Regions from separate parts of the Glaciibacter psychrotolerans genome, predicted to be linked through region 2. Evidence: predicted binding sites of a transcription regulator. Region 2 holds the regulator's gene; each other region holds the start of a gene.
What was found. The regulator HrcA, encoded in region 2, represses chaperone genes, less so after heat shock. The targets are predictions, from matches to a motif close to TTNGCACTCGNNNNNNNCGAGTGCNAA.

Region 1 (9,860 bases), 670 kb from region 2:
CCTTGCGCCTTGCGCCTTGCGCCTTGCGCCTTGCGCCTTGCGCCTTGTCACAAATGCCGGCTGACGATCAATCATTGATGATCAGCCCTGGAGACTCAGTGGGGACAGCCCAACCGTGGCGGCTCAGTCGCGGCGGTGGGTGTCGGTGCGGTGGCGGTTGGCGTCACGCCAGGTACGGCTCGGATCGATCCAGGCCGGGGCCTTCACGCGGGGCCGACCGTTGACCATCATGATCTCCCAGCCGGACGTTTCGATGGTGTGATGATGCCGCCAACACAACGCCACACCATTGTCGACCTCAGTGACGCCGCCTTTGCTCCAGGGGATCACGTGATGAAACTCGAGCCACTGTGCGGGGGCATCACAGCCGGGAACGCCGCAGCCGCCGTCGCGGGCGAGGATCGCCCGGCGTTGGGCACGGTTGAACAGTCGTTGCGGATCGGTCAGCGTCAGAACCTCACCGTTCTGGCCAAAGAGAACCGTTTGGGTCCCTCCGGCACACATCATCTGATCCACCGTGCGAAGGGAGATGGGGGCGTCGACACCATCTATCCAGCCGACACCGCGACCGGCTTCAATATCGTTCACGTTCACATGCACCACCACCGTCGGCGGTGCACCACCAATGCTGGGAGTGTTATCGGCCTGGGCCAGCTGGGTGAACATGCCGCGCAGAATATCGGCCCGCTTCTCACCGGCCGTGCGGGTGTCGACGTCATCGAACTCATGCCCGGCCGACCCGGGAAGAGGAGCCTCGGCTGAGGCTGGACCCTGGCCGTGGTCGTCATGGTCGTGGTCGTGGTCGTGGTCGTCGTGGTCGTGGTCGTCGCGTTCGTGGTCACGGTCGTCGTGCTCGCGGTCGCGCTCGTCGTTCAAGTCGTGTCCGTCGGGACCGTCGTGAGAATCCTGCTCGGCGCGGTCGTCGTGCTCGGAACGGTCGTCGCGTGCCTGGTCGCGGGCTTGTTCGGCGGCGGTGGGGAACGCGGGGGTTTTGCGGGCGGCGATGAACGCGTCGAAGGTGAGGTTCATGATTCCGTACAGATCAGGAGTGACCCCGCCTCGCACCGGGTAGATGCCGTCTTTGAAGCGGCCGAAACTGATCGTGCTCGTCGCCTCACCCTCGACCTCGTTCGGTGCCACCCCGTCGGGGTCCAGCGCCGCCTGCCACTGCAACATCTGCACCCGCATCGAGTCGGCCGAGAACGCAAAGCCCGCGCCCGGCTCACCCTCATTCTCGGCCGTGATTGTGCCCGTCGCCGCACCCACCAGAGCGCGTTCCGCAGCCGCAAGATCATCGGGTGCGACGCGCGGGGAGATCTCGGCCAGACCGGACATGATCACCTCCGCCGCATCCACCCCCAGCAAGCCCGCAGCGACCGCGGCACCCACCGTGGGGAACAGTGCGGGGATGATCGTGCCGACGTGTTGGGTGTCCCGCATTCGCAGGCCGAGGGCGCTGCGCCGTTTCGCTTCACGGCCGGAGATTCGGGTGACCCGGGTGATCAGGTCGATGCCACTGTTGCAGCCCCGCTTCGCCGCGAGGGAGTCCCGGCCCAGCCACCGGCCGGAGCGTTCCTCGACCGTCGCCGCCACAGCCACCCGTCCCGCATCAACCAGCCGGCCCACGCCCTCGAACGCACCGAGCACACCGAGCAGGTCGTCGTCGGTGAACCGGTCGGGGCTGACGGTGCCGAGCACTGCCAGAGAAGAGCGGGCCTGTTCGACCGCCGCCAGCACCATGGCCGCGGTCGGTGCCGACGCACCCGAGGCGGGTGTCGGCTCCGGGGCGGAGACGGGGGGTGGGGAGGTGATTGACATAGCTCTATTCTCCCAAAGAACGAACATGATTACGAGTTTTTCTCAGTATCGGTGCATAACTTCTCGAACTCGTGTCTGTGGAGGGATCGAGAACTTGAACCGGCCAAAAGCTCGCCCACGGGTCTTGAGGGTGGCTCACGGGATCTCGACACGCTCGATCAGCGGAAGGGTGCGGACTCGATTACCGAACCGTGGGTCGAGCTTGTCGAGACCCCGTTCCTCGGTTTCGAGATTGGCTCACGGGATCTCGACGAGCTCGATCAACGGCGTGGGCTGGATCTGCGGAGGGGCGAGGGGTCGATTGCCGAACCGTGGGTCGAGCTTGTCGAGACCTCGCTGCCCCGGCTCGAGGGCGGCTAGCGGGATCTCGACGAGCTCGATCAGCGGGGTGGGCTCGATCAGCGGGGTGGGCTCGATCAACGGAAGGGTGCGACGTCAACTGCCGACCGTGGGTCGAGCTTGTCGAGACCTCGCTCCCCCGTCTCGAGGGCGGCTCGCGGGATCTCGACGAGCTCGATCAGCGGGGTGGGCTCGATCAGCGAGGTGGGCTCGATCAACGGAAGGGTGCGACGTCAACTGCCGACCGTGGGTCGAGCTTGTCGAGACCTCGCTCCCCCGTCTCGAGGGCGGCTCGCGGGATCTCGACGAGCTCGATCAGCGGGGTGGGCTCGATCAGCGGGGTGGGCTCGATCAGCGGTGTGGGCTCGATCAGCGGTGTGGGCTCGATCAGCGGTGTGGGCTCGATCAGCGTGGGGGTTCGATCAGCGGAGGGGGCTCGATCAGCGGAGGTCGTCGACCGGTAGCGAAGGCGGTCGCCGACCGCCGGGGCAGGCGACGGGGCAGGCGGCAGGGCAGGCGCCGGGGCTTGAGAGAGTGACGGCTCCACGTTGACGGGGCACAAAAAACTGGGCGCCTCCCGAAGGAGACGCCCAGTCTGGTGAAGCAGGTGAAACAGATGGTGCCGGCTCAGACTTAGAAGTCCATGCCACCCGACGGGTCGCCCATCGGAGCCGGGTTCTTCTCCGGCTTGTCGGCGACAACGGCCTCGGTGGTGAGGAACAGACCAGCGATCGACGATGCGTTGAGCAGCGCCGAGCGGGTGACCTTCACCGGGTCATTGATTCCGGAAGCGATCATGTCAACGTACTCACCGGTCGCGGCGTTGAGGCCGTGTCCGACGGGCAGGTGACGCACCTTGTCTGCAACGACGCCCGGCTCCATGCCGGCGTTGAGGGCGATCTGCTTGAGCGGAGCGTCGATGGCAACGCGCACGATGTTCGCGCCGGTTGCCTCGTCGCCGACGAGGTCAAGAATTGCCTTGCTCTCGAATGCGGTCTTGCCAGCCTGGATGAGCGCAACGCCACCACCGGCGACGATGCCCTCTTCGACGGCTGCCTTGGCGTTACGCACGGCGTCCTCGATGCGGTGCTTGCGCTCCTTGAGCTCAACCTCCGTCGCGGCGCCGGCCTTGATGACTGCAACGCCACCGGCCAACTTGGCGAGACGCTCCTGGAGCTTCTCACGGTCGTAGTCGCTGTCGGTGTTCTCGATCTCGGAACGGATCTGAGCGACACGACCGGCGATGGCTTCGACGTCGCCGGCACCTTCAACGATGGTGGTCTCGTCCTTGGTGATGACGACCTTGCGGGCGTTACCGAGCAGGTCGAGGGTCACGTTCTCGAGCTTGAGGCCGACCTCTTCAGAGATGACCTGTCCACCGGTGAGAATAGCGATGTCCTGCAGCTGCGCCTTGCGACGGTCGCCGAAGCCCGGAGCCTTGACGGCAACCGACTTGAAGATGCCACGGATCTTGTTCACAACGAGCGTGGCCAGAGCCTCGCCGTCGACATCCTCAGCAATGATGAGGAGCTGCTTGCCGGTCTGGATGACCTTGTCAACGATCGGCAGCAGGTCCTTGATGTTCGAGACCTTGGAGTTGACGATCAGGATGTAGGGGTCTTCGAAGACCGCTTCCTGACGGTCGGGGTCGGTCACGAAGTATGCCGACAGGAAGCCCTTGTCAAAGCGCATGCCCTCGGTGAGCTCAAGCTCGGTGCCGAACGTGTTCGACTCCTCGACGGTGACAACACCTTCCTTGCCGACCTTGTCGATCGCCTCGGCGATGATTGCGCCGATCTCGGCGTCGCCGGCAGAGATGGATGCGGTGGCCGCGATCTCTTCCTTGGTTTCGATCTCCTTGGCGCTGGCAATGAGCTCGGCGATGACCGCAGCGGTCGCCTTCTCGATGCCACGCTTGAGGCTGATCGGGTCGGCGCCGGCTGCGACGTTGCGCAGGCCTTCGCGAACCAGGGCCTGAGCCAAAACGGTAGCCGTGGTGGTGCCGTCGCCTGCGACGTCATCGGTCTTCTTAGCGACCTCCTTGACGAGCTCGGCACCGATCTTCTCGTACGGGTCGTCCAGCTCGATCTCCTTGGCGATGGATACACCATCGTTGGTGATCGTGGGGGCGCCCCACTTCTTTTCCAGCACGACGTTACGTCCACGCGGGCCGAGGGTGACCTTGACCGTGTCAGCGAGGATGTTCAGGCCGCGCTCCAGGCCGCGACGGGCCTCTTCATTGAAAGCGATGATCTTTGCCATGTGTGTTTCTCGTCCCTCCCGGACGTTCCAAAACTGTGACGGATTAGCACTCAAACGGAGAGAGTGCCAGATCAATTCTGGCACTCTGATGCCGAGAGTGCAAGTGAACGGTGTGGGCTTGCGCTTCGACCTACGGCACCAGCTCGACAGAGCCGTCCTCGGTTGGCACCAGCTCGATCCAGGTATTGCCGCCCGCGAGCGCGATCAGCGTGCCGTCATCGGCGACCACACGGATGGGCGAGGCCTGCGCATCCTTCGACCAGGTGGCGTGAATGCTCTTGCCGCCCGTCGACACCCAGGCCTCGCCGGATCCGACCATGACGGTTTTGGGCACGTAACCGTACGTCCAGTCGATTCCGACGCGCATCACGATCAGGTTCGTCGCGTGCAGTTGGGCGCCCACACTGTCGAGGTCGGGTTCTCCCTCTTGCGAACGCAGGTAGCTCGCCTGGGCGGGATCCCAGCTCCAGCTCGGCCAACGCGCGTCTGAGAACCGGGTGTTGATTGTTGTCGTGGGGGAACCGGCCAGCATCGCCGAGGCCTCGTCAGGTTTCTCCGCGTACTCGAACTGCTGCACCGGGGGCGCAAGCTCAGGATGTGCCGCGACGATATCCGTCGCCTTCACCACGACATCGTGCGGGGAATCTTTGTCGTCGATGCGATAAAACAGTCCGGTGTCGTCATAGTCGAACACGGCGTTGACGAGTGGAGTGTCCATCATCATCTGCACGAACATCTCTTGGCCGCCGGAGTAGGCGACGATTCCACCGAAGGGGACGATGATGTCGGGATCCATGGGCCGGATCGATCGCACCGGGCCGAGCAGATCGGGAATGTCGGACTGCCACACCGCGACGTAACGGGTGAGGCCCCCTTCGACGAGTTCCTCAAAAACGATATCGGTGCGCTCAAGCCCGATCTGAGGCCGTGCACCTTCATGATTGTCGATCTTCGCAGAGAACGCCGGGAGGGAGACAGAACCGGGCAGGCGAGGAGTTCCACGCAGAGGAGCGAGTTCGACCGGTTCAGGCGTGGGCGTCACCGTCACCCGTGGCTTCGGCGATGCGGTCACGGCGGGGGTTGCGGGAGCGCACGCGGTGAGCAGCAGCGCCGGAATCAACACGACCACACTCCACAATCCTGCGCGCTGACGACCGTGCTCCGGGGCAGATCGAGACGATGACGAGGGGCCGAAAGTTTCTGAACTCATTCGCCACACACTAACGCCGCCCGGTGGAACGGGCGGCGTTAGTCAGGGCGCGCCTTCACAATCGACGCGTCTAGGCGGGTCGAACCGACTCCGCCTGCGGGCCTTTAGCCCCTACACCAACCTCGAAAACGACCTGCTGGCCTTCTTCAAGAACCTTGTAGCCGCTCATTTCAATTGCTGAAAAGTGAACGAAGACGTCCTGGTCACCTCCATCGACAGTGATGAAGCCGAACCCTTTTTCAGCGTTGAACCATTTCACGGTTCCGTTCGCCATGTGCTACTCCCGTTTGCTGTGATTCTGGCAGCGCCCGCCTCATGACGGCGCTGGGTCACAATGGGCGACCAAAACCAGATACTAGCGACACGAGGGTAGAAGAAAACAGGGGTGAAGCTGCATTAATCACACGAACTCTCACGTTCGTACCACCCACAGTGGTTACTCGGTCGCGGCAATATAGTCGTTGCCGACCACCACGGTGAGATCGGCACCTGACTCGGCGAAGTCATTCGCCAGTCGAATCTCTGCCCCGGGAAGTGAGGCGGCGATCCCCCGCGCGGCCCCTTCCAAGGACGCATCCGAGTAGTAGATGGTCGTCGTGACGATGTCTTCCGTGTCAGCGTTGCTGGTGGCACCGACATTCCAGCCGGCCGCCGTGAGCAACTCGCCGACACCTGCAGCAATCCCTGCGCCGGGCGTTCCGTTCAGCACGGTGATGCTGAGGTTCGGGTCGACGGTGGGCTCGGGCGTCGGCACGGGCTTCGCCGTCGGAATGGCGGCGGCAGCGCTGCTGGCCACTGGAGTCACCCCGGGAAGAGCAATGTCGAGTCGGGTGCTTTGGGTGAAGATGACTGCCGCACCGATGCCGACCAGAACGGCCGTCACGCCGGCAGCCCAGGCGAAGGCGACCCAGCCGCGGCCCTTCTTGCGCGGGGACCGGTGCGCGCCGACTCGGTCGATGGAGCGCGGCAGGGAATCGAAGCGATCGTTCGGTGTGTTGCGAGGCATCGTCAGTTCGTTCAGTCCTTGTTCGGCAGATCGTTCGGTTGGGCGTAGTCAGGTGTGGGCAGGGACCGACGGGCTCGCGCCTGTGCTCGGGCGTCGCGCATCCGTTGCAGTCGTTTCACCAGCATCGGATCGTGAGCACGAGCACCAGGAGAGTCGATCAAGGCGCCCAACAGTTGATAGTAGCGGGCCGCAGACACCGAGAACTCGGCTCTAATCGCCTGTTCTTTATCGCCGGCATGGTGGGCCTGCGCGTTTTCGAACGCCAGGATGGCCTTGTCGCGCTCAGAGAGTTCGTCGTGCACCCGGTCTCTCCCTCATCTCCAGCCGCCTTGCACTGGCAATCCTAAATGACCGGTGCTGACTGTTCCCCGTGCCGCCTTGAGGGCCGATGGAATGTTCGAGGGGTGCCGGGAGTTTAGTCTGGAGGCGGTGAAGCCGACCGCTTACACCGTGTGAGTGAAAGGACAAGCGATGGACTACGAAGTCACAAAGTCTGACGATGAATGGCGTGAAGAACTCGGCGACGAGAAGTTTGCGGTTCTGCGCAAGGCGGGAACCGAACGCGCCTGGACCGGGGAGTTGCTCGACGAGAGCCGCTCCGGCATCTACACCTGCGGCGCATGCAATGCCGAACTGTTCAAGAGCGGCACCAAATTCGATTCGCACTGCGGATGGCCGAGCTTCTACGAGTCGGTGCGTCCCGAGGCGGTCGAACTGATCGAAGACAACACGCTGGGTATGACGCGCACCGAGGTGCGCTGTGCGAACTGCGGTTCTCACCTGGGCCACGTTTTCGATGACGGTTTCGGAACGCCGACGGGCGACCGTTACTGCATGAACTCGATCTCGCTGAACTTCACCCCGGCCGAGTAGCACGTCGTGACTCATCCGATCAGGGACGCGGTGGCCGCACGGCGCTCGTTCGCGAAGGTGACCGCTGACACGCCGAGCCATGAGGAGTTGCTTCCGCTGGTCACCGCGGCGGCCCGGGTCGCCGACCATGGGGCGCTCCGACCGTGGCGACTGATTGAGTTGCGTGGTGCGGCGCGCGAGCGTCTCGGTGCCGCACTGGTCGAAGCCTCCGGCCAGGCGCTCGGCGCCGACCCGAAAATGGCGGCCAAACCGCTGCGCGCCGAGCTGCTGATCGCCGTGGTGGCGAGCAGACGGCCCAGCCACAAGGTCGACATCTGGGAACAGGATGCGACGGCGGCGGGTGTGGCCCATGCGCTCAGTCTTCTTCTGGCGGAGGCCGGCTGGGGTGTGATGTGGCGCACAGGTCCGCGCACGCGCGCGGCATCCGTTCGCACTCTGCATGGTTTGACCGACAACGAAGAGTTGCTGGGCTGGCTCTACGTCGGCGGCGTGCCCTCCGACGCGAAGCCGACAACACGCACAGCAATCGACCCCACCGCGTACCTCAGTTCGATCTGACGCCGCGGCCGGTTAACGGCTGCGCCGACGGATGCCGACCACGCCCACGGCGGCGAGAGCCAGCACGGTTCCCGCCACCGTGGTCGTGGCAACCGGGCCCGCAGCAATCGTCGGAATGAACAGATCAAGCGCGAGCGCGCAAAGCAGCTGACCGGCGACGATACCGAGGCCCAACACGAGAACACCGGTCGTGCGCACGATCATTGCGTTGCCGGCGATGAAAATGCAGCCGAGTAGTCCGCCGATGTAGAGCCACGGTTCCGCAGGCAGCACCGCGGGAAAACCGACGAACATCGCATGGATGACACACACCGCGCCGAGCGCGACGGTTCCGAAGACAAAGTTCACAAATGTCGCGGTCAGTGCGCTCTCGGCCACCGCCTTCACCCGCCCGTTGACCGCCTGCTGCCAGCCCTGGCCGAACCCAGCCGCGAGCGGCATCAACATAAGCCAGAGCGGCACCCCCGACGCCGCCTGGCCGGACACCGCGAGTCCCACGGCGACCAGTGCCCCGACCGCCCCGATCACACGCGGAGGCGTCAGCGGGCGTCGGCCCCCGGGGCTGATGCCGAACCGGTCCATCACCAGACCGCTGACCGTCTGACCCGCCACGACCGCGACCGTGAACAGCGCAACCCCGAGGATGGCGGCCGTGAGGCTCTGCGACAGCACATAGAACGCCCCGGCGGTGCCGCCCAGAACCTGCCACCAGGTGAGCGTGCTGCCCGCGAGCGTGCGGCCCGCGAGCGCCTGCCGCACGCGGCCCAAGCCGCGTCGCCCGGCCGGCCAGATCAGCATCGCGACGCTGAGAACGACGAGGCCGCTGCCGAACGAGATCACCGCAGCGACGAAGCCATCGCCGATGCGGGCACCGAGCTCGCCGTTGATGCGCGATTGCAGTGCGTTCAGAGCCCCGAAGAGCACGGCGCAGCCGACCGCCGCCCCCATCGGGAGGTGGCGGTGGGAGGCGTCGGCCGGGGTGGTGCTGTGCGTGTCGGCCAGTTGCGTCATCCGTCACCTTTCATGCGTCACTACATTCTCACCGAAGCGAGCCTTGCAGATGAGCTCACGACAGAGTTACATGGTTACAACGGATTGAACATACGTGCGACAGACCAGATCCGCCATAATGGCCCCATCTCAGTAAAGAAACGAATGGAATGTGAGTGAAATGAGTGCACTTTTTGTCATCATCATCATCATCGCCATCATCGCGCTCTTTGTCGGCGGCTTCGTTCAGGCCCTCCAATGGCTGCTCTGGGTCGGTATCGTGCTGTTGGTCATCGCCGTCATTGGGTGGTTGCTGCGTTTCATCTCCGGACGCAAGAACACCGTGTGAGTCGCCCCATGCGTATTAAATACATCATCGTCACGATGCTCGCTCTCACCGTGTTCTTCGTGGGCATCCGCGCGATCAACAAGGCCGAACGGGCCACGCGAAAGAGTGCCCACGAGATCGGTGAGAAGACCGCGAAGAAGGCGGAATCGATTCGTCATACGCTCGAAGCGGATGCCCGGGGGCTCGCGCAGCGGGCGAAACGCTGACGTACCGCTCGGCCTCAGGCCGTGGCGACCCTGTTGCTCCGGCGGGTCGACGATTCTGCTGACTGCACGACGTTCACCCACCGGTCGGCCACGGTCGACCAGACCTGGCGCAGTTCGGCCTCGCGCTGGCGCATCGGCTCGATGACCTGCGACCGCGAGAGCCCGGCATCCTGCAGATCAGCACTGTCGTGGCGCGCCCATTCCTCGGCGGTTGCGGCGAGGGCCTCCAGGTGGAATTGCAGCCCCCAG
Region 2 (9,860 bases):
TTGTGGTCGAGCTTGGTGGGAGTGACCACATGCACGCCGATCTTCAGGTCGCCGCGGCCGTTGCCGCGTAGCTTGGTGACGCCGCGCTCCTTGATCGTAATAACCTCGGCACTCTGCACACCCGGCTTCAGCTCGACCGCGATATCGCCATCGAGGGCCTTGACCGTGGCCGTTGTGCCCAGGATGGCGTCGGTCATGGGCACCTCGATGGTGGCGAGCAAATCGTCGCCGTCACGGCTGAACACGTCGTGGTGGCGCACCTTCATCTCGAGGTACAGGTCACCGTTCGGGCCACCGGCGGGCCCGGCCTCGCCGCTGCCGGGCATCTGCAGTCGCAGACCCGTCTCGACGCCGGCCGGAATGTCGACGGCGACGGTACGACGGGCGCGCACGCGGCCCTGCCCCTGGCAGGTCACGCACGGGGTGGCGATGACGGTGCCGTAGCCGCGGCAGCTGCCGCAGGGGCTGTTCGTCATGACGTTTCCCAGCAGAGAACGCACGGCACGCTGGATGTTTCCGGTTCCGTGGCAGATGTCACAGGTGACCGGCGATGTGCCGGGCTGGCAGCACGATCCGTTGCAGGTCGCACAGACGATAGCCGTGTCGACCTCGATCTCACGGTGCGTGCCGAAGATGACCTCGTCGAGGTCGAGCTCCACACGTAGCAGAGCGTCCTGTCCCCGTTCACGGCGGGATCGCGGGCCGCGGCTCTGGCCGCCGCCGCCGCCGAAGAAGGTTTCGAAGATGTCGCCGAAGTTACCGAAGTTGCCGCCGTCGAATCCGCCACCGCCCTGGCCACCCCGGTCATATTTTTGACGCTCAGTGGGGTTGCTCAGCACGTCATAGGCGTGAGTGACGAGCTTGAACTGCTCCGAGGCATCCGCCCCGGGGTTCACATCGGGGTGCAACTGGCGGGCCAGCTTGCGGTACGCCTTCTTGATCTCGTCGGTGCTGGCGTCACGCTCGACGCCAAGAACTTCGTAGTGGTCAGCCAAAGGTGGCTCTCCTCGTTGATTCTGGTGGTTAGTTCTCGCCCAGCTGGCGAGAGAGGTAGCGGGCCACCGCACGAACGGCGGCCATGTTGTTGGAATAATCCATGCGGGTCGGACCGAGCACACCCAATCGGGCGAAATCGCCGCCGGGTGCGGAGTACCCGCTCGTGAGAACGGATGTCTCGCCGAGACCGAACGACGCATTCTCGCGTCCGATGCTCACCGCGACGCCGTGCAAGTCAGTCGCCATCTCGCCGAACAGGCGCAACAACACGACCTGCTCCTCGATGGCGTCGAGCACCGGCGAGATACTGCCGGTGAAGTCTTCTTCGGTGCGCACCAGGTTGGCGGCTCCGGCCATCACGAGCTTGTCGTGACGGTTTGCGCCGATCTGGTCGACGAGAGTAGCGGTGATCAGGTCGACGACGGGCTGCAGCTCGCGCGGTCCGACGCCGGCCAGCGCCGTCAGCGCCGCCGCGGCATCCGCCATCGTTCGGCCGCCGACGACGGAATTCAGTCGCGCACGCACCTCGCCCAACGTGTGCTCGTCGACGGAGCGTGGCAATTCGATCACGCGTTGTTCCACCCGGCCCGAGTCGGTGATCAGCACCGAGAGAAGGCGGGTCTCACTGAGAGGAACCAGTTCGATGTGACGCACCTTTGCGCGAGACACCGAGGGATACTGCACCAGGGCAACCTGGCGGGTGAGTTGGGAAAGGAGTCGCACGCTGCGAGCGAGCACCTCGTCGAGGTCGGCGGATTGGCCGAGAAAAGCCTCGATGGCCTGTCGTTGCGCTGCCGTCAGCGGGCGCAGGTCGGCCAGGTGATCGACAAACACTCGATACCCCTTGTCGGTGGGGATGCGGCCCGACGACGTGTGCGGAGCGGCAATCAGCTCTTCTTCTTCAAGCAAAGCCATGTCGTTGCGGATCGTCGCGGCCGACACCCCGAAAGAATGCCGTTCGACGATCGATTTGGAGCCAACGGGTTCGCGGGACGCCACGTAGTCCTGCACGATCACGCGCAACACTTCGAGACTACGATCAGACACCATTTGAGATCGCCTCCCCTGCCCATTGTTAGCACTCACACTGACTGAGTGCCAATCATATCCTGTCCGGCTGAGTGAACCCATTGCTCCGCACCCGGTGCCGCAGTACCGTTAAGAGGGCATTGATCCCTCTTCCTTCGCTGAAAGGCATGATGATGAGTGACTCACAAGCCCCGCTCCCCGACGATCCTCACCTCGGCCAGCACCCACCAGAACACCCCACTCAGCCTGCTGCTCCCGTGGCTGCCCCACTCACTCAAGCACAAGATTGGCAGTGGGCTTCGCTCGCTCACCTCGGCGGCATCCTCAGCTTTCTGCCGTCGCTGATCATCTGGCTCGTCTTCAAAGATCGCGGACGGTTCACCGACGAGCAAGCCAAGGAGGCCTTGAACTTTCAGATCACACTCGTCTTCGCCTACGCAATCATCTGGATCGTCACCGGATTCCTCACCGTCGTCACGCTCGGAATCGGAGCCGTCGTCGGACTGCTCGTCTGGGTGGTGTGGATCGCGAGTGTGATCTTCTCGATTCTCGGCTTCATGCAGGCGAAAGACGGGCATCCCTATCGCTACCCGTTCGCGGTGCGACTGATCAAGTAGCTAGTCTCTACTCGTAACCCCCTCCTTGACGAAAGTGACTGCCATGACTTCCCTGCCACCGACCGGCGACACCCCCTACCAGGCATCGGCTCCCCTCAGCCCCGCCGACGAGAAGCTCTGGGCGACCCTGATCCACATCGGCGGAATCCTGTTCGGGTTTCTGCCGGCGCTGATCGGCTACCTGATCCTTCGCGATCGCGGCCCCTTCATCCGTGAGCACACGGCCACGGCTCTGAACTTTCAAATCACCCTGTTGATCGCGTATGTCATCGGCTGGGTCACAGCGTTCCTGCTTATCGGATTCCTGATCTTGCTCGCCGCCTGGGTTCTCAGCATCGTCTTTGGGATCATGGCCGCCCTCGCCGCGAACGCCGGCAAGCCGTACGTCTACCCGCTGACGATCAAGTTCGTGAGCTGACCCAGGCTTGTTCCCGGGCGCCTCATCCCGGAGGCCTCATCCCGGAGGCCTCATCCCGGAGGCCTCATCCCGGGGCTAATCGTCGGCGAGAAGACGGCGCACGACGGCATCCGCGAGCAGGCGCCCACGCAGCGTCAGTTCGATGGAGCCGGCAAAGGCTGCCTTCGGGTCGATGAGCTCGTCGGCGATCAGCCCGGCCACCGCGTGCCGGCCCTGGTCGCCGAGCGAGGCGGCCGGAATACCCTCACGGATGCGCGAGCGCAACAGCACTCGCTCGACCTCGCGCGTCGCCGCGTCGAGGGTCTCGCGTCCCGCGGCCGGCGAGTGACCGGCGAGCACCCGGTCGGCATACGCGGCCGGATGCTTGACGTTCCACCAGCGCACCCCACCGACGTGGCTGTGCGCGCCGGGGCCGACGCCCCACCAGTCCTGGCCGGTCCAATAGGCGAGGTTGTGGCGGGAACGGTGCGCATCATCGGTCGCCCAGTTGCTCACCTCGTACCAGCCGTAGCCCGCAGCGGCGAGCTTCTCATCGGCCAGCTCGTAGAGGTCTGCCTGATGGTCTTCGTCGACGTGCGCGACCTCACCACGTTTGATCTGCCGTGCCAGCTTGGTGCCCTCTTCGACGATCAACGAGTATGCGCTGATGTGGTCTGGCTTCTGGCCGATGGCGTAGTCGAGGCTGGTGCGCCAGTCGTCGAGGGACTCCCCCGGCGTGCCGTAGATGAGGTCGAGGCTCACGTCGAGGCCGGCCTCGCGCGCCCACTGCACGACGAGCGGCACCCGGGCCGGGTCGTGCGTGCGTTCCAGCGTCGCGAGCACGTGCGGCACCGCCGACTGCATGCCGAATGAGACGCGGGTGAAGCCGGCCTCGGCCAGTGCGGCCAGATAGGCGGCGTCGACCGAGTCGGGATTCGCCTCGGTCGTCACCTCGGCCTCGGGCGCGATACCCCAGGTGTCACGCACGGCCTGCAGCATCCGAATCAGGTTCTCGGCGGGAAGCAGGGTCGGCGTTCCGCCACCGAAGAAGACGGTCTGGGCAGTGCGGGCGGGCAGACCCGATTCGGTCAGGATGCGCCCGGCGGCCTCTATCTCAATCACCGCTTGGCTGGCGTAATCGCTTTGCTTGACCCCACGCAGCTCGGTGGCGGTGTAGGTGTTGAAATCGCAGTAGCCGCAGCGCACGCGGCAGAACGGAACGTGCAGGTAGACGCCGAAGTCGCGTTCCCCGGCGCCCTCGATGACCGAGGCCGGCAGCAGACCGTCAAGCGGTGCGGGGTCACCGAGCGGAAGTGCGCTGGGCATGTCTAGGCCCCCGATGATGGGTGCAGGGCGCGCAGGTACCGTTTGGTGTATCGCTTCTGCTGATAACGCAGATAGGGCGTGGCGAGGGTGTACTTCCAGTTGCTCGGCTGCGAGAACGAGCGGATCGCGAGCCAGACGGTGTCATCGTCGTGACGTTCAACGATGAACGACACTTCTCCGCTTTCGGGATGACCGGCCATCGTGCCGTAGGCGAATCCGATCCGGTTCGCCTCGTCGATCACATAGACGACACGCACCGGGGCGACGACCGTGAACGGTCCGGCCTTGATGTGAAGCTTTGCCGTCATGCCATTGGAGATGTACGGCGTGCCGTCTTCGCCAAACGTCGCCTCGTTGACCGGATGACTCTGATCTCTCGAGGGGATCCCATATTCGTCGAAGACGATTCCGGTGTATTCCACGCCGGTTCCGGCCTCGAAGTCGGTGACCTCAATGCCGCTGCCGCGCTGCACACCCCACGACATGAGTGATGCCGCGGCCGCGTGAAAACGCTCCTCACCGCTGCCCAGCTTGACGATGTGCTCCGCCGGCCGTGTTCCGGGCGGCGGGTAGATCATGAGGTCGTCGGCGAGGGTTCCCCCGATCGCCCCATAGGTGACGGAGGCATCGGTGAATGTTGCGCGGCGCATCAGACTACTTTTCTTTCTTCTTTTCGGTATCTCCGGTGAGCGCCGCAACAAATGCTTCCTGAGGAACTTCGACCCGGCCGACCATCTTCATGCGCTTCTTGCCCTCCTTCTGCTTCTCGAGGAGTTTGCGCTTACGGCTGATGTCACCGCCGTAGCACTTGGCCAGAACGTCCTTACGGATGGCCCGGATGCTCTCACGCGCGATGATGCGCGCTCCGATGGCGGCCTGAATGGGCACTTCGAACTGCTGACGCGGGATCAGTTCGCGCAGTCGCGTTGTCATCAGCACGCCGTAGGCATACGCCTTGTCACGGTGCACGATGGCGCTGAACGCGTCGACCTGCTCGCCCTGCAGCAGAATGTCGACCTTGACCAGGTCTGCTTCCTGCTCGCCAGTGGGTTCGTAGTCGAGCGAGGCGTAGCCGGCGGTGCGGCTCTTCAGCTGGTCGAAGAAATCGAAGACGATCTCGCCGAGTGGCATGGTGTAGCGAATCTCAACCCGGTCTTCACCGAGGAATTCCATGCCGAGCAGCACGCCGCGGCGGCCCTGGCAGAGTTCCATGATGACGCCGACGTAGTCTTTCGGCGCGAGAATTGCGGCCCGAACGACCGGCTCCTCGACCTTGGCGATCTTGCCGCTCGGAAACTCGCTCGGATTCGTCACGGTGACGGTGCGCTTGTCATCGGTGGTGACCTCATACGGCACGCTCGGCGCCGTGGCGATCAGGTCGAGGTCGAACTCGCGCTCCAGACGCTCGGTGATGATCTCGAGGTGCAACAGGCCGAGGAAGCCACAGCGGAACCCGAAGCCCAGAGCAACGGATGTCTCGGGCTCGTAGACCAGCGAGGCATCAGACAGCTTGAGCTTGTCGAGCGCCTCACGCAGCACCGGGAAATCGCTGCCGTCGATCGGGTAGAGACCCGAGAAGACCATCGGCTGCGGCTCGGTGTAACCCGGCAATGCTTCGGTGGCCGGTTTGGCCGCCGTGGTGACAGTGTCACCGACCTTCGACTGGCGCACGTCCTTCACGCCGGTGATGAGGTAGCCCACCTCGCCCACACCGAGACCCTTGCTCGGGGTGGGCTCCGGGGAGCTGACTCCGATCTCGAGGATCTCGTGGGTGGCCCGAGTGGACATCATCTGGATCTTCTCGCGCGGCTTCAGCTCACCGTCGATCATGCGCACGTAGGTGACGACGCCACGGTAGCTGTCGTACACCGAGTCGAAGATCATGGCGCGGGCCGGGGCATCCGCGTTGCCTTTCGGCGCCGGAATCTGGCTGACAGCCAGGTCGAGGAGTTCGGGAACGCCCATTCCGGTCTTGCCGGAGACGCGCAGCACATCGTCGGGGCTGCCGCCGATGAGGCTGGAGAGCTCCTTCGCGTACTTCTCCGGGTCGGCCGCGGGCAGGTCGATCTTGTTCAGCACCGGGATGATCGTCAGATCGTTTTCGAGGGCCAGGTACAGGTTGGCGAGGGTCTGGGCTTCGATGCCCTGCGCCGCGTCGACGAGAAGAATCGCGCCTTCACAGGCGGCCAGGCTGCGGGAGACCTCGTAGCTGAAGTCGACGTGGCCAGGCGTGTCGATCATGTTGAGCGCGTAGGTCTGACCGTCAAGTTCCCACGGCATCCGCACGGCCTGGCTCTTGATAGTGATGCCGCGCTCACGCTCGATATCCATCCGGTCGAGGTACTGCGCACGCATGGCTCGGTCGTCGACGACGCCCGTAATCTGCAGCATGCGGTCGGCAAGGGTCGACTTGCCGTGGTCGATGTGGGCAATGATGCAGAAGTTACGGATGAACGCGGGGGCAGTTGCGGCCGGTTCAAGCGCCTTGAGAGCTCTCGGTGACATGATCTGCCCATTCTCCCATGACGGGGCGGTCTCGGCTGCCGACTTCGTCGACCGAGCCTATTTCGCGGGCAGCCAGTAGGAGCCACCATCCGGTGCGCGCTCCAGAAGCCCATGATCGATGAGGGAGCGGCGCACCAGCGCGACATCGTCGCTGAGGCTGCTCAATCGCTGGTTGACCTGCTTCTCAACGAGAACTTCTCCTGGCACGAAGGCTTGCGCTGTGAGCCATTCGAGAAATGCCAGACGTTCGTCGCGAGTGGCAGGAAACCTGTCGATGCGCCCATCCGCGCGGAGAAAACGACGGAAGCCTTCTCTCGAGGGGCGGTCGGCAGGCTCGGCGAGCAGCACTCTCAACGACTCAGAATCAACGGCGAGGTCACCCTCGTCGTTCCGGATCAAGATTCCGGACCGTTCCAACTTCACGAGCGCCGTCGCGCGCTGTGCGTCGGTCAGCGGCGTGGCGGCGTGCTCCGCCAGGATCACTTCGGCGTATGCCGTCCGCAGGTCAGGGTTCGCGAGCATCGCCACGATATTTCGCCAGGCGATCGCCATCTGATTGCCTCCTTCGTGCTCCGCTGATCTCGCGCTCGACCCTACTGCACCCTCACTCCTTTGATGGATGCCCCGCGCGAGCCACGTTGATTAGGCTGAAGGCAATGTCCACCCCAGATGCAACCCTCGGCGCTCGACTGCCGCATTCCGCGCTGACCCCGGTCTTCACCGGCCTCCGCATCGGATTGCACACCCTCATCGTCGCGCTCACCCTGTTTGTCATTGTGCGGGCGTCATTCGGCGTCTGGCCGCTGCCGGGCGTGATCGTGGCTCTGGCCGGACTCTTCCTCGGCGTTTACGCCGCGGGCGGCGTGCTCGCTCGCACGCACAGCCAACGCTGGATTACTCCGGTCTGGCTGACCGCGCTCATGATTCTGTGGCTCGCGCTCACGGTGCTCGCCCCCGACGCGTCCTATATCGTCTTCCCTCTCTTCTTTCTGCAACTGCACGTGCTGCGGCTGCGCTACGCCATTCCGGCGGTGCTCGTGAGCGTGATTCTCGCCGTCTGGGCCCTCAGCTACCACCTCGGCTGGAGTCTCGGCGCGGTGCTCGGCCCGCTGATCGGCGCCGGCGTGGCCGTGGCCATCGGTCTCGGCTACCGGGCGCTGCTGGCCGAGGCGAACGAACGTCAGCGGCTCATCGCCGATCTTCTGGCCACCCGGGCCGAACTGGCCGCCACCTCGCGCCAGGCGGGCACCATCGCCGAGCGTGAACGTCTGGCGCGCGAGATCCACGACACCGTCGCGCAGGGGCTCTCCAGCATTCAGCTGCTCATCCACGCCGCCGAGCGCACCGTGACGGATGCCGCAGCGCGAGCCCACCTGGAACTGGCCCGGCAGACGGCCGCCACGAATCTGCACGAGACGCGCCGCTTCATCCGGGAGCTCACCCCTCCAGCACTGGAAACCCAATCGCTGCCCGGTGCGCTGGCCCGTCTGGTCGAGACGGCCACGGCTGCGGCGGCGCCGAGTGCTGAGAAGACCGCGGTGAGTCTGCACATCACGGGCGACCCGCTGCCCCTGCCCATGCGCCTCGAGGCGACACTGTTGCGCATCGCGCAGGGGTCACTGGCGAATGTGAGTCAGCATGCGCACGCCACGCGCGCCGAGATCACGCTGAGTTATATGCCCGATGAGATCGCGCTCGACGTGGTCGACAACGGGCAGGGCTTCGACGTCGCGGCGCTGACCGACGTCGGGCGTCCCGATTCGTTCGGCCTGATGGCCATTCGCCAACGGGTCGAGCAGCAGGGCGGCAGTTTTGTGCTCGAATCGCAGCCGGCCCACGGAACGGCGCTCGCCGTGACGTTCCCGCTTGATGAGGACGAGATAATAGAGCCGCGGGAGGTGGGGCCTGAAGCTGTAGACGCTGCTGCCGACGCCGACGCTTCTGACGCCGACGCTTCTGCAGACACGGAATGGGAGGCCCAGGAATGATTCGACTTCTTCTAGCCGATGACCATCCGGTGGTGCGGGCCGGCCTGCGAGCCTTGTTCTCGGCAGAGCCCGACTTCTCGGTGGTCGCCGAGGCCACCACCGCCGAGGAGGCCGTCGAACTCGCCGCGCAGGGTGTCGCCGACGTCGTTCTAATGGATCTGCAGTTTCCGGGCGAACTTCAAGGCGCCGCAGCGACCCGGCAGGTGCGCTCTCGATCGAACGCACCGCACGTGCTCGTGCTCACGAATTACGACACCGACGCCGACATTCTGGGGGCCATCGAAGCCGGAGCGAGCGGGTTTCTACTCAAGGATGCCCCGCCGATCGAACTCGTGGCCGCCGTACGTGCCGCTGCGGCCGGCGAGAGCGCACTGGCTCCGGCCGTCGCCTCACGCCTTGTCACGCGCACGCGCGTGCCCGAGACGAGGCTGACGCTGCGAGAAACCGAGGTGTTGGCGCTCGTCGCCGCCGGGCGTTCGAATCGTGAAATCGGGGCCGACCTGTTTCTGAGTGAGGCCACCGTAAAGTCGCATCTCGTGCACATCTTCACCAAGTTGGGCGTCAACTCGCGCACCTCGGCTGTCGCCGCGGCTCGCGCGGCAGGAACGATTAGAAGCAACTGATGAGCGAGCCTGTCGCGGTTCTCTTCGTGCACGGCATCCGCACCTCCGCCACGATGTGGCGCCACCAAGTCGACGCCCTCCAGAGCAGGGGCCACCGGGCACTGGCGATCGATCTGCCCGGCCACGGAAGTCGACTGGGCGAAACATTTTCGGTCGCCGGGGCGCTCAATGCCATCGACGCCGGTGTGCGCGACCTGGGCGGGCGGGTGCTTCTCGTCGGGTTGTCGCTCGGCGGCTACTACTCGATTGCCTATGCGGCGCGGCATCCGGAAGCGGTGGCCGGACTCATCGCTGCCGGCTGCTGCGTGGTTCCTCGTGGCGGGCCATTGGCCGCGTACCGCGGGTTGGCCGCGGTCATCCATCGACTACCGGATCGCGG
Region 3 (9,860 bases), 3.0 Mb from region 2:
GTCGCCAAAGCCCTGGCGATCTCCAAACGTCGCTGAGAGCCGTAGGGAAGGTGCCGGGAGAGAACTCCGGCCTGGTCGGCAATGCCGACGAATTCCAGCAGCGCCATGCCACGTTCAACCGATGTCTTCTCTTCGCGAGTGTGACGGGGCAAGCGAAGCAGCGCGCCGACGACACTCGTCTTATGCCGCGCATCCAAGCCGACGACAACGTTCTCCAACGCCGTCATCTCGCCGAACAGCCGAATGTTCTGAAACGTTCTCGCCAGACCACGTCGGGTGATGCGGTGCTGCTTGACCCCCTTGAGGGAGACCCCCTCCAGTACGACGTCTCCGCTGGTCGGCTTGTAGACACCGGTCATCGCGTTGAAGCAGGTCGTCTTTCCCGCACCGTTCGGACCGATCAAGCCGAGGATCTCGCCGCGTTTGATGTTGAATGACACGTCGTCAAGTGCGACAAGACCACCGAACTTCACCGTGAGGTTCTTGATCTCCATGATGTTGTCGCCCACCTCGACCGCAATTTCCCGTTCGGGTGCCACCGCCTCAACGACGTCGTTCGAAACGTCGAAAGCGGGAGGCACCGGGGCGTCAGCTGGCACAGCGCTCATGCCGTCGCTCCTTCCTCTGTATCGGATGTGGGGGGAACTTCAGGGGGCGCCGACGTTCTCTTTTTTGCAACCCGATTGTAGGCGTTCCGCCCGTAGGCCAGCAGCCGTTGACGGGCCGGGATGAGCCCCTGGGATCGGAAAATCATGATGACCACGAGCGCGAGGCCGAAGATGAAGTACTTGTACTCGGCAATCGCGATGAAACGCAGCGGGATATACGCAACGATGGCCCCTCCCAGCAGGGCGCCGACCTTATTGCCGGCCCCACCCATGACGACGGCGGCCACAAACAGAATGGAGGTCTGCACATCGAACTTCGCGTTGCTGACGAAGCCGACTTGTCCCGCGAAGAGGGCACCGGAGAGGCCGCCGACGGCAGCGCCGATCGCAAAGGCCCACACCTTGTATTTGAAGGTGGGCACTCCCATGATCTCGGCCGCGTCTTCGTCCTCACGGATGGCGACCCACGAGCGGCCGACCCGGCTTCGCTCCAGGTTCCCGACGAAGATCAGCACGATGATGATGATCGTCAGCGTCAGCCAGTACCACGGCGTCCCACTGGAGTTTGAGAAGATCTGCTGACCATCGGCCGTCACACCCGGCGGCCGGCCGACATTCTGAAAGCCGACCTGCCCCTTCAAAGCCGGGATGATGGTGGCCAGGATTCGCACGATCTCACCAAAGCCCAGGGTCACAATGGCCAGGTAGTCGCCGCGCAGTCGGAGGGTCGGCACGCCGAGGACTACGCCGAAGAACATGGTCACGGCCATCGCAACAGGGATGGTCCAGAGGTACGGGATATGCAGGAACGGAGAATCGGGGCTCGTGAGCATCGCCGCCACGTACGAACCGACGGCGAAGAAGGCCACATAGCCGAGATCGAGAAGTCCGGCGTAACCGATCACCACGTTCAGTCCGACGGCGATCAGCGCAAAGCTGGCCATGCTGAAGCAGGCCAGAGGCCAGTCGGTGCCCGGTTCAGTCGTGAGCAGCGGGATATTCACCACCGGCAGCAGGTACGCCAGCGCGACGACGATGAGAAGCCACAGCCATTGCACTTGCCGAGGCAGCCTGTTCCACCGGTCACGCAGCGGCTGGGTCCAGCCGGCCTTCCGCGTGGTCCGCGATTCCTGGTCGATCGATTCCTTCTGTGATTCGGCGGTCGGCAGGATCTTCGGGCCGTCTGTCATGCTCATGCTTTGCTCCGTCCGAGCGACGTACCAAGAACTCCAGTCGGCTTGATCAGAAGCACAAGCACGAGCACGACAAAGGCGATGACGTCCGTCCACTGCGAGTTACCGAGCAGAATCTGACCGTAATTTCCGATCAGGCCGAGCAGGAAGCCGCCGACAAGAGCGCCGCGCACGTTACCGATGCCACCAAGCACGGCCGCCGCAAACGCCTTGATGCCCAGCACGAAGCCACCGTTGTACTGCACACCGGAGGGGATCTGCATCACGTAGAAAAGGGCGCCGACACCGGCGACGACTCCACCAATCAGGAACGTGATCACGATGATCCGCTGCTTGTTCACGCCCATCAGCGTTGCAACGTCCGGATTCTGTGCCACGGCGCGGATGCCCCGCCCCGTACGGGAGCGGCTGATGAACTGGTCGACCAGGATCATCGTGGCCAGGGCCGCGACAACGATGATGATCTGCTGGCTATTGACGATGGTGCCGAAGACATCGAACACCGGGGTCGGAACGAACATCGTGACAGCCGGCTCAGGGTTGGCGCCGCGCACGATGAAGATCCCACCTTGAATCGCGAAGGATGCGCCGATCGCGGTGATCAAAAAGACGAGCCGGGGCGCATTGCGTCTTCGCAACGGTCGATACGCGACCCGCTCGACCACATAGGCGGTGCCGGCGGCCGCCAGCATCCCCGCGGTTAACGCCAGAAGAAGGTCAAGAATGATCATTCCCAGCGGCAGGGTGGGCGGGTTGGGCCCGAAGCCAAGTGTCACCAGCACCGCCACGACTCCGTAGCAGCCCATGATGAAGACTTCCGAATGGGCGAAGTTGATCAGGTTCAAGACGCCGTAGACGAGGGTATAACCCACCGCCACCAAACCGTAGATCGCACCGAAGGTGAGACCGTCAAAGGTGGCACTCCAGAAATTTTGAATCAATGACGGGATGTCGAACGAGATCCAGCCGTTGTCGAGAACAGGGTGAAGAAGTAGATCGAGCATTCAGGTATCCGCATCGTGAGCGCCTGGGACGTCGTCGTCTCAGGGGAAAAACTTGCGATGGATCAGAAGTGCCGCAGAGCATGGCATTGGCCACGACTCTGCGGCACTCACACGCAAAACGCTATCCGATGACTCCAATCGGAACGATCTTTGCGTTCTGCACCTTGTAGCCGTACACCGCGGGTATTGCGAGCTCACCCGTGGAGTTCCACTTGTAGTGCTTGCTCAGACCATCAGCGTCATAGTTCTTGACCCAGTTCAGCAGGTCTGGACGGGTGGCGTTGCCCTTGCCGATGCCCGAGAGAAGTACCGTTGCCGCGTCATAACCTTCGATGGAGTAGGTTCCGGGCTCCATGCTGAAAGCATCCTTGTACGCCTTCTCAAAGGTCGGAATCAACTCGCCCGGAATGCATGGGCAGGTGAAGTAGGCATTTTCAGATGCGTCACCGGCGAGTTTGATGAACTGGTCATCTTTCACGCCGTCGGGGCCGACGAATGTTCCGGTGTACCCCTTGGCCACCAGCTGCTGATCGAACGGAGCACCCTCGGCGTAGTAACCCGAGTAGTACACCGCATCAGGCTTGGCGTTCAGGATCTTCGAGATCGTTGCCGAGAAGTCCTTCTGGCCGGTGATCACCTTGTCGGTTCCCACGAGGGCAGAACCCAGTGCTTCAGTCGTCGTCGCGCCAAGGCCGATGCCGTAGTCCGAATCATCCTGAACCAGGTAAACCGTTTTGGCTTCCAGCGGGCCGGTCATGAACTTGGCCGCGGCCGGTCCCTGCACAGCATCATTGCCGAGTCCACGGAAAAAGGTCGTCCAGCCGTTCTTCGTCAGATCGGGGTTGGTGGCGGACGGGGTGATGTGCACCAGTCCCGCCTGCTCGAAGATGTTGCCGGTAGCCTTCGACTCGCCCGAGAAGGGGAGGCCGACGACGCCGATGATGTCCGCTTCGTTCACCGCCTGCGTGACGGGGCCGGTTGCCTTGTTCGGGTCACCCTCGGTATCGAACTTCTTGAAAGCGACCTGGCAGCCGGGATTGGCTGCGTTCTGCTGATCGACGGCTAACTGCACACCGTTGAAAATATTGATACCGAGCTGCGCGTTGGCACCGGTTTCGGCGCCGATGTAGGCGAGGGTGAGTCCGCCCGGGCAGGTGGCTTTTCCATCACCCGCTGGAAGCACTGCGTTCGGCGGGGTTTCGATCGACGTGAGGGCGGGCAAATCCACCCGCGCGCTGGAGGGCGTGGAACTCGTCCCGCCTGTCGATGCTTGGTTGACACAACCGGCCAACATCAGGCTGGCTGCTGCTGCTAGGGCAAAGCTGGTAAGGACTTTCTTTCGTAACATCTGATTCTGCCTCTCGACCTGAATACGCTACGGTCCGCGACATTGCGGGCCCTTTTACCTCGACGGTGTGACTGAGCATACAAGCACGAGAGTTTTTCTCAGGTACAAATTTGTCGCCGTTTTGATAACGATCGGCTCACCGGCTCTGCGGCATAGCTCAACGCGGTCCCTGTTCACGGTGTTGTGCATGAATCCCCCGCGGCTCACGAGCGTTCCGACGTCGGGCCGCTCAGATGAGTTCGAGCACCGCTCGACGGTGGCGTCGCGCTCCGACGACACCATCCACCATGAGAATGAGCAGCGCGAGCCAGACGAGTGAGAAGCCTGCCCATCGCTCGGCTGACATCGGCTCATGAAGAATCAAAACGCCGACGAAGAACTGAATTATCGGCCCGAGGTACTGAATGAAGCCCATGTAGATCAGGGGCAGCCGCCGTGATGCAGCGGCGAAGAACAACAGGGGAACGGCGGTCACCACACCGGCGGCCAGGAGCAATGCGGTGTGCCAGCCGCCAGCAGAGCCGATCGTGAGTCCCGCAGTTGCACCGACGATCACGAGTTGCACGATGGCGATCGGCATCAGCCACAGTGTCTCCATGGTGAGCCCGGCGACTGCGTCGACCGTCGTGCCGACCCGCTTTTTGATATATCCGTAGAGCCCGAACGAAAAGGCGAGTATCAGTGCGATCCACGGCACGCTGCCAGCACTGATTGCCAGAACGAGCACTGCGACAAGGCTCACCGCCACCGCAATCCACTGCGTCAGGCGCAGTCGTTCACGGAGGAAGAAGACGCCGAGAAAAACGGTCACAATGGGATTGATGAAGTAGCCGAGCGAAGCCTCGACGACCTGACCGCTGAAGGTCCCGTAGACGTAGGTCTGCCAGTTGATGTAGATGAGCACGCCCGCCACAGCCATGGTGATCGAAATCCGCGGACGCGCCATCAGCCGGAAGAAGGCGGTGAACTTGCGGGTGACGGCGAGCAGCAGCACACAGAACACCAGCGAGAAGACGATGCGCCACGCCACGACCTCAAAGGCGCCTGCCGGGGCGAGCGCGAGGAAGAATAACGGAAGAAAGCCCCAGATTGTGTATGAGGCGAGCGCATAGATCAGACCCGAACGGCTGGTGGCGGTGGCCTTCGAGGCCACTGGCTCTTCAACGGGGATGCGTGATTCGCTGGAAATTGACACGTCTCGATTCTACGTCTGTATACAATATGCACAACTCGAGGTCGGCCGTGGGACAGCAAAAGACCCGGGCGGCAGGAGCCACCCGGGTCTTGTGTGAATGCTGATACTTAGCGAACGACGACAGCCAGGACGTCGCGAGCCGACAGGACGAGCAGGTCGTCACCGCCGAACTTGACCTCGGTTCCGCCGTACTTGGAGTAGATCACCTTGTCGCCAACAGCGATGTCGAGCGGAACGCGGTTGCCGTTGTCGTCGATGCGGCCGGGGCCGACGGCGATAACTTCGCCTTCCTGGGGCTTCTCTTTGGCGGAGTCAGGAATGACAAGACCTGAAGCAGTTGTCTGCTCGGCGTCGACCTGCTTGATGACGATGCGATCCTCGAGCGGCTTGATGGAGACCGACACGGTTGACCTCTTTCTTGTTTCTTGACAAAGATTCGGTTAGCAGACTCACAGCGAGAGTGCTAAGACCGAGTTTAGGGCGATTCTGGCACTCACGCAACGTGAGTGCCAGAGACGCGACACTGCCGAGTCGCAACTTCTCACCGCGAACAACCTGACTCGCTTGGTAAGTTGGCACGATGGATCGCTCTGAGCTCGTCGAGCTGCTGTCGCCCGAGGGGCTGCGTCTTCTCGACTCACTCCCCCCCTACGAACCGGCGTCCGACGTCGTAAAAATGGTCAGTGATCTGCGCAAAGCGGGCCACGCACCCGGCCTGGTCTCTGCCGTACTCAGCCAATCAAAACTGCGGGCGAAAGCGGTGCCCAAGTTCGGCGAGTTCGCCAGCCGCATGCTTTTCACCGAAGCCGGTCTCGAGCAGGCCACCCGGTTGAAGGTCGCCGCACTGCACGCCGGCCGTTTCGCGGCAGCCGGCCTGACGCGCGTCGCCGACCTCGGGTCGGGCATCGGCGGGGATGCTCTGGCACTGGCGGCAATGGACCTGATCGTCACCGCCGTTGACGCCGACGAGGTGACCGCCGCCATCGCGAGCTTCAATCTGGCACCGTTCCCTGCGGCAACCGTGGTGCACAGCGACGCCGAATCGTTCGACCTCTCTGAGTGTGATGCAGCCTGGCTCGACCCCGCCCGGCGCACCAGCGGGCACAGCAACACCTCGCGGCTGAACCCCGAGGACTACTCCCCCTCGCTCAACTTCGTGTTCGACCTCGCGAAGCGACTTCCGATTGGCGTCAAGCTCGGTCCGGGGCATGACCGTGACCAGATCCCGGCCGAGGCAGAGGCCCAATGGATCTCGGTCAATGGGGCCCTGGTGGAGATGGGTCTGTGGTTCGGCGTTCTGGCACGCGACGGCATCCGTCGGGCAGCACTCGTGCTGCGTCCGGAAGGGCCCGCCGAGCTCACCGCGGCTGCCGACAGTGAGGATGCCGCGGTGGTTCCCCTTGGCGAGTATCTTTACGAGCCCGATGGGGCCGTCATCCGAGCCCGGCTGATCGGCGACCTCGCCCGCAGCCTGGACGCCGGGATGCTGAGTGAGGGCATCGCCTACCTGACCGCGGAAACCGTGCAGCACACACCCTTCGCCACGGCTTTCCGTGTTCTCGACGTTCTGCCGTTCGACGAGAAGAAGCTGCGTCTTGCGCTTGCGGAGCGCGGGATCGGCACGCTCGAGATCAAGAAGCGCGGCGTTGACATTGACCCGGCAACGTTGCGCACTCGGCTGAAGCTCAAGGGCACGACCTCGGCGACGCTGATACTCACCCGTGCCGCAGGCCATCGGGTGGCGCTTCTCGTCGAGCGCGTGTGAACCCTCACACGGTGAGTGCGGACATGCCCTTCGAAACGACGGCAATCCACAGACCCGTGAACGCTAGACCGATGAGCCCCGTAGCGACGCCGTACCCCCAACGCGGCCGGGCCAGCGGCTCGCGGTTGCGTGCGAGAAGCCCCAACATCACGGCGATGAATGCCAATGGTCCCCCCCAGACTCCAAACAGTCCAAGCAACAGCCCGAGGGTTCCACACACGAGCGCGGCGATCGAGAAGGCGCGGGGCGCGGGGCGCAACCGAGCGTTTTCTGAGGCGTAGACGTACGGAACCCATTCCGTGGGCGCCGTCACCGTCGAGTCGTACTCGATTTGTCCGGTGATTGGAGCGGGATCGCGCGTGAGATCGAACTGAAAAGATCCATTCGATTCTGTTTGCTCGCCACGCGTATCAGTCATGGCCACCCCTTTGCACAATCCCCGTCTTCACCGTTCGGCAGCCAGCGGTCGGCATCACGTCAGTATATATATCCCGACGAACCGAAGCCTGTGGCCAGAAGTATCACCCACACCAGGATGCTGCCGAGCGCAAGAACTATTCCGACGAAGCCGGTGATGAGACCGGTCAGCCAGAACGCCTTGGCCGACGGCTCTTTCGACTTGCTCAGGAATCCGAGAATGACGGCAGCAGCCGGAATGAAGAGGCCGAGAATGCCCCCGACGATCGGGATGAACCCAACGATCGGAAATCCGATCAGACCGATGATTCCGGCGATCAACGAAATGATTCCCAGAACCGGCTGTTTCACGGCCGGCCCCGGGGCAGAGAAGGAATATGCCGGGACCCCCGGCGGTGGCGCATACTGCGAGGGTGCATACTGCTGCGGCGGTGCTGCCGGAGGCGGCGCACCATATTGCGGTGGCGATCCTGAAGGCGGAGGCGTCATCGCGACGGAAACCGGTGCCGCCAGGTTCGGGACTTCAGGGAAATCCGGAACCTGCGGCACATCGGGGACCTGTGGCACATCGGGCACCTCGGGCACCGGTGGCACATTGGGCGTGTTTGGATCACTCATGAGAGTTCATTCCTTTCACATGCCATTTTTCGACACTAGTACGTGCTGGAGTAGCTCCCCGCGGCGATCATCCCGATGATAAAGAGCGCCCCCACAAGGATCGAGACGGCCAGCGACACATAGCCAATGACGACTCCAGCGATCGCGAGACCGCGCCCGTTCTCGCCGGTGCGCTTGATCTGGCTGAGTGCAATGTGCCCGGTAATGATGGCGACGAGGTTGAAGAAAAACGCAGAGACCAGCGAGATGATCGCGAGCACGTTATACGTCGATCCAGCGGGGGCCGCAGGAACAGGCTGAGCGTAACCCGGCTGCATGGTCGGTGCGGCGCCATAGGCCGGTGCGCCCGGGGCCGGCTGTGCGTTGTAAGCCGGCGGTGCAGCATACGTCGGGGTAGCCGGCTGTGCGCCATACGTCGGGGCAGCCGACGGAGCAGCATCTGCTGGAGCGGCCGACGGCGCCTCAGACGTCGGAGCGTCGGAAATCGGAGGTGTGGTGGGCGGCACAGCGGATGCGGCGTCGTTCGGCAGGGTGGGGTCGGTCATGCGAGGGACTCCTTCTCGTCAGGGCGGCGTCGTGCAGGTGGTCTCGGTTCGACACCACCACGTCTCCCAACGCTACTCCCCCGCACGCCAAACGGCGCAACCCGCCCCGGAACGCGAGTGCGCGTCAGGCCTGAATCTCCGATACCGGGAGGGTGGAATCCGCACCGAATTCCAGGTTCGACGGCGCATGCCCGGCCATGATCAGCTGGGCGCCGAGTGCGGCGATCATCGCCCCGTTATCGGTGCAGAGCGACAGAGGTGGGATGCGTAGGTCAATCCCCGCAGCACTGGTGCGCTCCGCAGCAACCTCGCGGAGCCGCGCATTAGCGATGACACCCCCACCAAGCAGCAGTCGCGGCACGTCGTAGTCCGTGCAGGCCGCAACAGCTTTCGTGAGCAACACATCGACCACGGCCTCCCGGAAGCTCGCCGCGACATCCGCGATGGGAACGTCATCACCGGCATCCTGACGCGCCTCGACCCAGCGCGCCACCGCCGTCTTCAATCCCGAGAATGAGAAGTCGTAGCGGTGCTTGGCCATGTCTTTGGGCAGGCTGAGCCCGCGGGGAAACCGGATGGCCTTCGGGTTTCCCACTGCCGCCACACGGTCGATCTGCGGGCCGCCGGGATACGGCAGGCCGAGCACTCGGGCAACTTTGTCGAACGCTTCCCCCGCGGCATCGTCGATCGTCTCGCCGAGTAGTTCGACGTCGGAGACGAGATCTCGCACCAGCAGAAGCGCCGTGTGCCCGCCGGACACCAGCAGCGCGATCGTCGGGTATTCGAGGGACGTGGCCCCGGCATCCGATTCCGGATTCTGCAGCAGATCGGCGCCGACGTGCCCGACCAGGTGATTGACGGCATAGATGGGCTTGCCGAGCGACACCGCGAGTGCCTTGGCCGCGCCAACACCCACCATCAACGCGCCGGCCAGGCCCGGTCCGTTCGTCACGGCGATGGCGTCGATGTCGTCGAGACGGATGCCGGCCTCGGCCACGGCCGCCTCGATCGACGGGATGATCTCCTCGAGATGGGCGCGGGCGGCGACCTCCGGAACGACGCCGCCGTAGCGGGCATGCTGATCCATCGACGAGGCAATCGTGTTCGAAAGCAGCGTGGTACCACGCACGATTCCGATCCCGGTCTCGTCGCACGACGTCTCGATAC

Region 1: the regulator HrcA is predicted to act here: its motif matches at 4,463-4,489, upstream of groL (chaperonin GroEL).
Region 3: the regulator HrcA is predicted to act here: its motif matches at 5,835-5,861, upstream of groES (co-chaperone GroES).

The regions. Positions count from the first base shown of each region.
Region 1 is NZ_JACCFM010000001.1:32,027-41,886, reverse strand. Features, by position in the region: gene HNR05_RS00235 (HNH endonuclease signature motif containing protein) at 124-1,818, opposite strand; gene HNR05_RS00230 (hypothetical protein) at 2,056-2,238, opposite strand; gene HNR05_RS00225 (hypothetical protein) at 2,235-2,375, opposite strand; gene HNR05_RS00220 (hypothetical protein) at 2,372-2,719, opposite strand; gene groL (chaperonin GroEL) at 2,791-4,419, opposite strand; gene HNR05_RS00210 (DUF3048 domain-containing protein) at 4,550-5,629, opposite strand; gene HNR05_RS00205 (cold-shock protein) at 5,700-5,903, opposite strand; gene HNR05_RS00200 (LytR C-terminal domain-containing protein) at 6,066-6,635, opposite strand; gene HNR05_RS00195 (DUF3263 domain-containing protein) at 6,647-6,937, opposite strand; gene msrB (peptide-methionine (R)-S-oxide reductase MsrB) at 7,107-7,508, shown strand; gene HNR05_RS00185 (nitroreductase family protein) at 7,515-8,066, shown strand; gene HNR05_RS00180 (DMT family transporter) at 8,079-9,077, opposite strand; gene HNR05_RS00175 (cytochrome c-type biogenesis protein) at 9,238-9,405, shown strand; gene HNR05_RS00170 (hypothetical protein) at 9,414-9,611, shown strand; gene HNR05_RS00165 (type 1 glutamine amidotransferase) at 9,626-9,860, opposite strand, start outside.
Region 2 is NZ_JACCFM010000001.1:705,834-715,693, reverse strand. Features, by position in the region: gene dnaJ (molecular chaperone DnaJ) at 1-995, opposite strand, end outside; gene hrcA (heat-inducible transcriptional repressor HrcA) at 1,024-2,046, opposite strand; gene HNR05_RS03210 (DUF4870 domain-containing protein) at 2,199-2,642, shown strand; gene HNR05_RS03205 (DUF4870 domain-containing protein) at 2,686-3,060, shown strand; gene hemW (radical SAM family heme chaperone HemW) at 3,136-4,365, opposite strand; gene HNR05_RS03195 (DUF1990 domain-containing protein) at 4,368-5,015, opposite strand; gene lepA (translation elongation factor 4) at 5,020-6,870, opposite strand; gene HNR05_RS03185 (DUF2087 domain-containing protein) at 6,928-7,422, opposite strand; gene HNR05_RS03180 (sensor histidine kinase) at 7,527-8,858, shown strand; gene HNR05_RS03175 (response regulator transcription factor) at 8,855-9,481, shown strand; gene HNR05_RS03170 (alpha/beta fold hydrolase) at 9,481-9,860, shown strand, end outside.
Region 3 is NZ_JACCFM010000001.1:3,682,028-3,691,887, reverse strand. Features, by position in the region: gene HNR05_RS16810 (ABC transporter ATP-binding protein) at 1-608, opposite strand, end outside; gene HNR05_RS16805 (branched-chain amino acid ABC transporter permease) at 605-1,804, opposite strand; gene HNR05_RS16800 (branched-chain amino acid ABC transporter permease) at 1,801-2,805, opposite strand; gene HNR05_RS16795 (branched-chain amino acid ABC transporter substrate-binding protein) at 2,927-4,033, opposite strand; gene rarD (EamA family transporter RarD) at 4,383-5,348, opposite strand; gene groES (co-chaperone GroES) at 5,456-5,752, opposite strand; gene HNR05_RS16780 (class I SAM-dependent methyltransferase) at 5,929-7,113, shown strand; gene HNR05_RS16775 (hypothetical protein) at 7,118-7,531, opposite strand; gene HNR05_RS16770 (hypothetical protein) at 7,591-8,148, opposite strand; gene HNR05_RS16765 (DUF4190 domain-containing protein) at 8,184-8,693, opposite strand; gene tsaD (tRNA (adenosine(37)-N6)-threonylcarbamoyltransferase complex transferase subunit TsaD) at 8,818-9,860, opposite strand, start outside.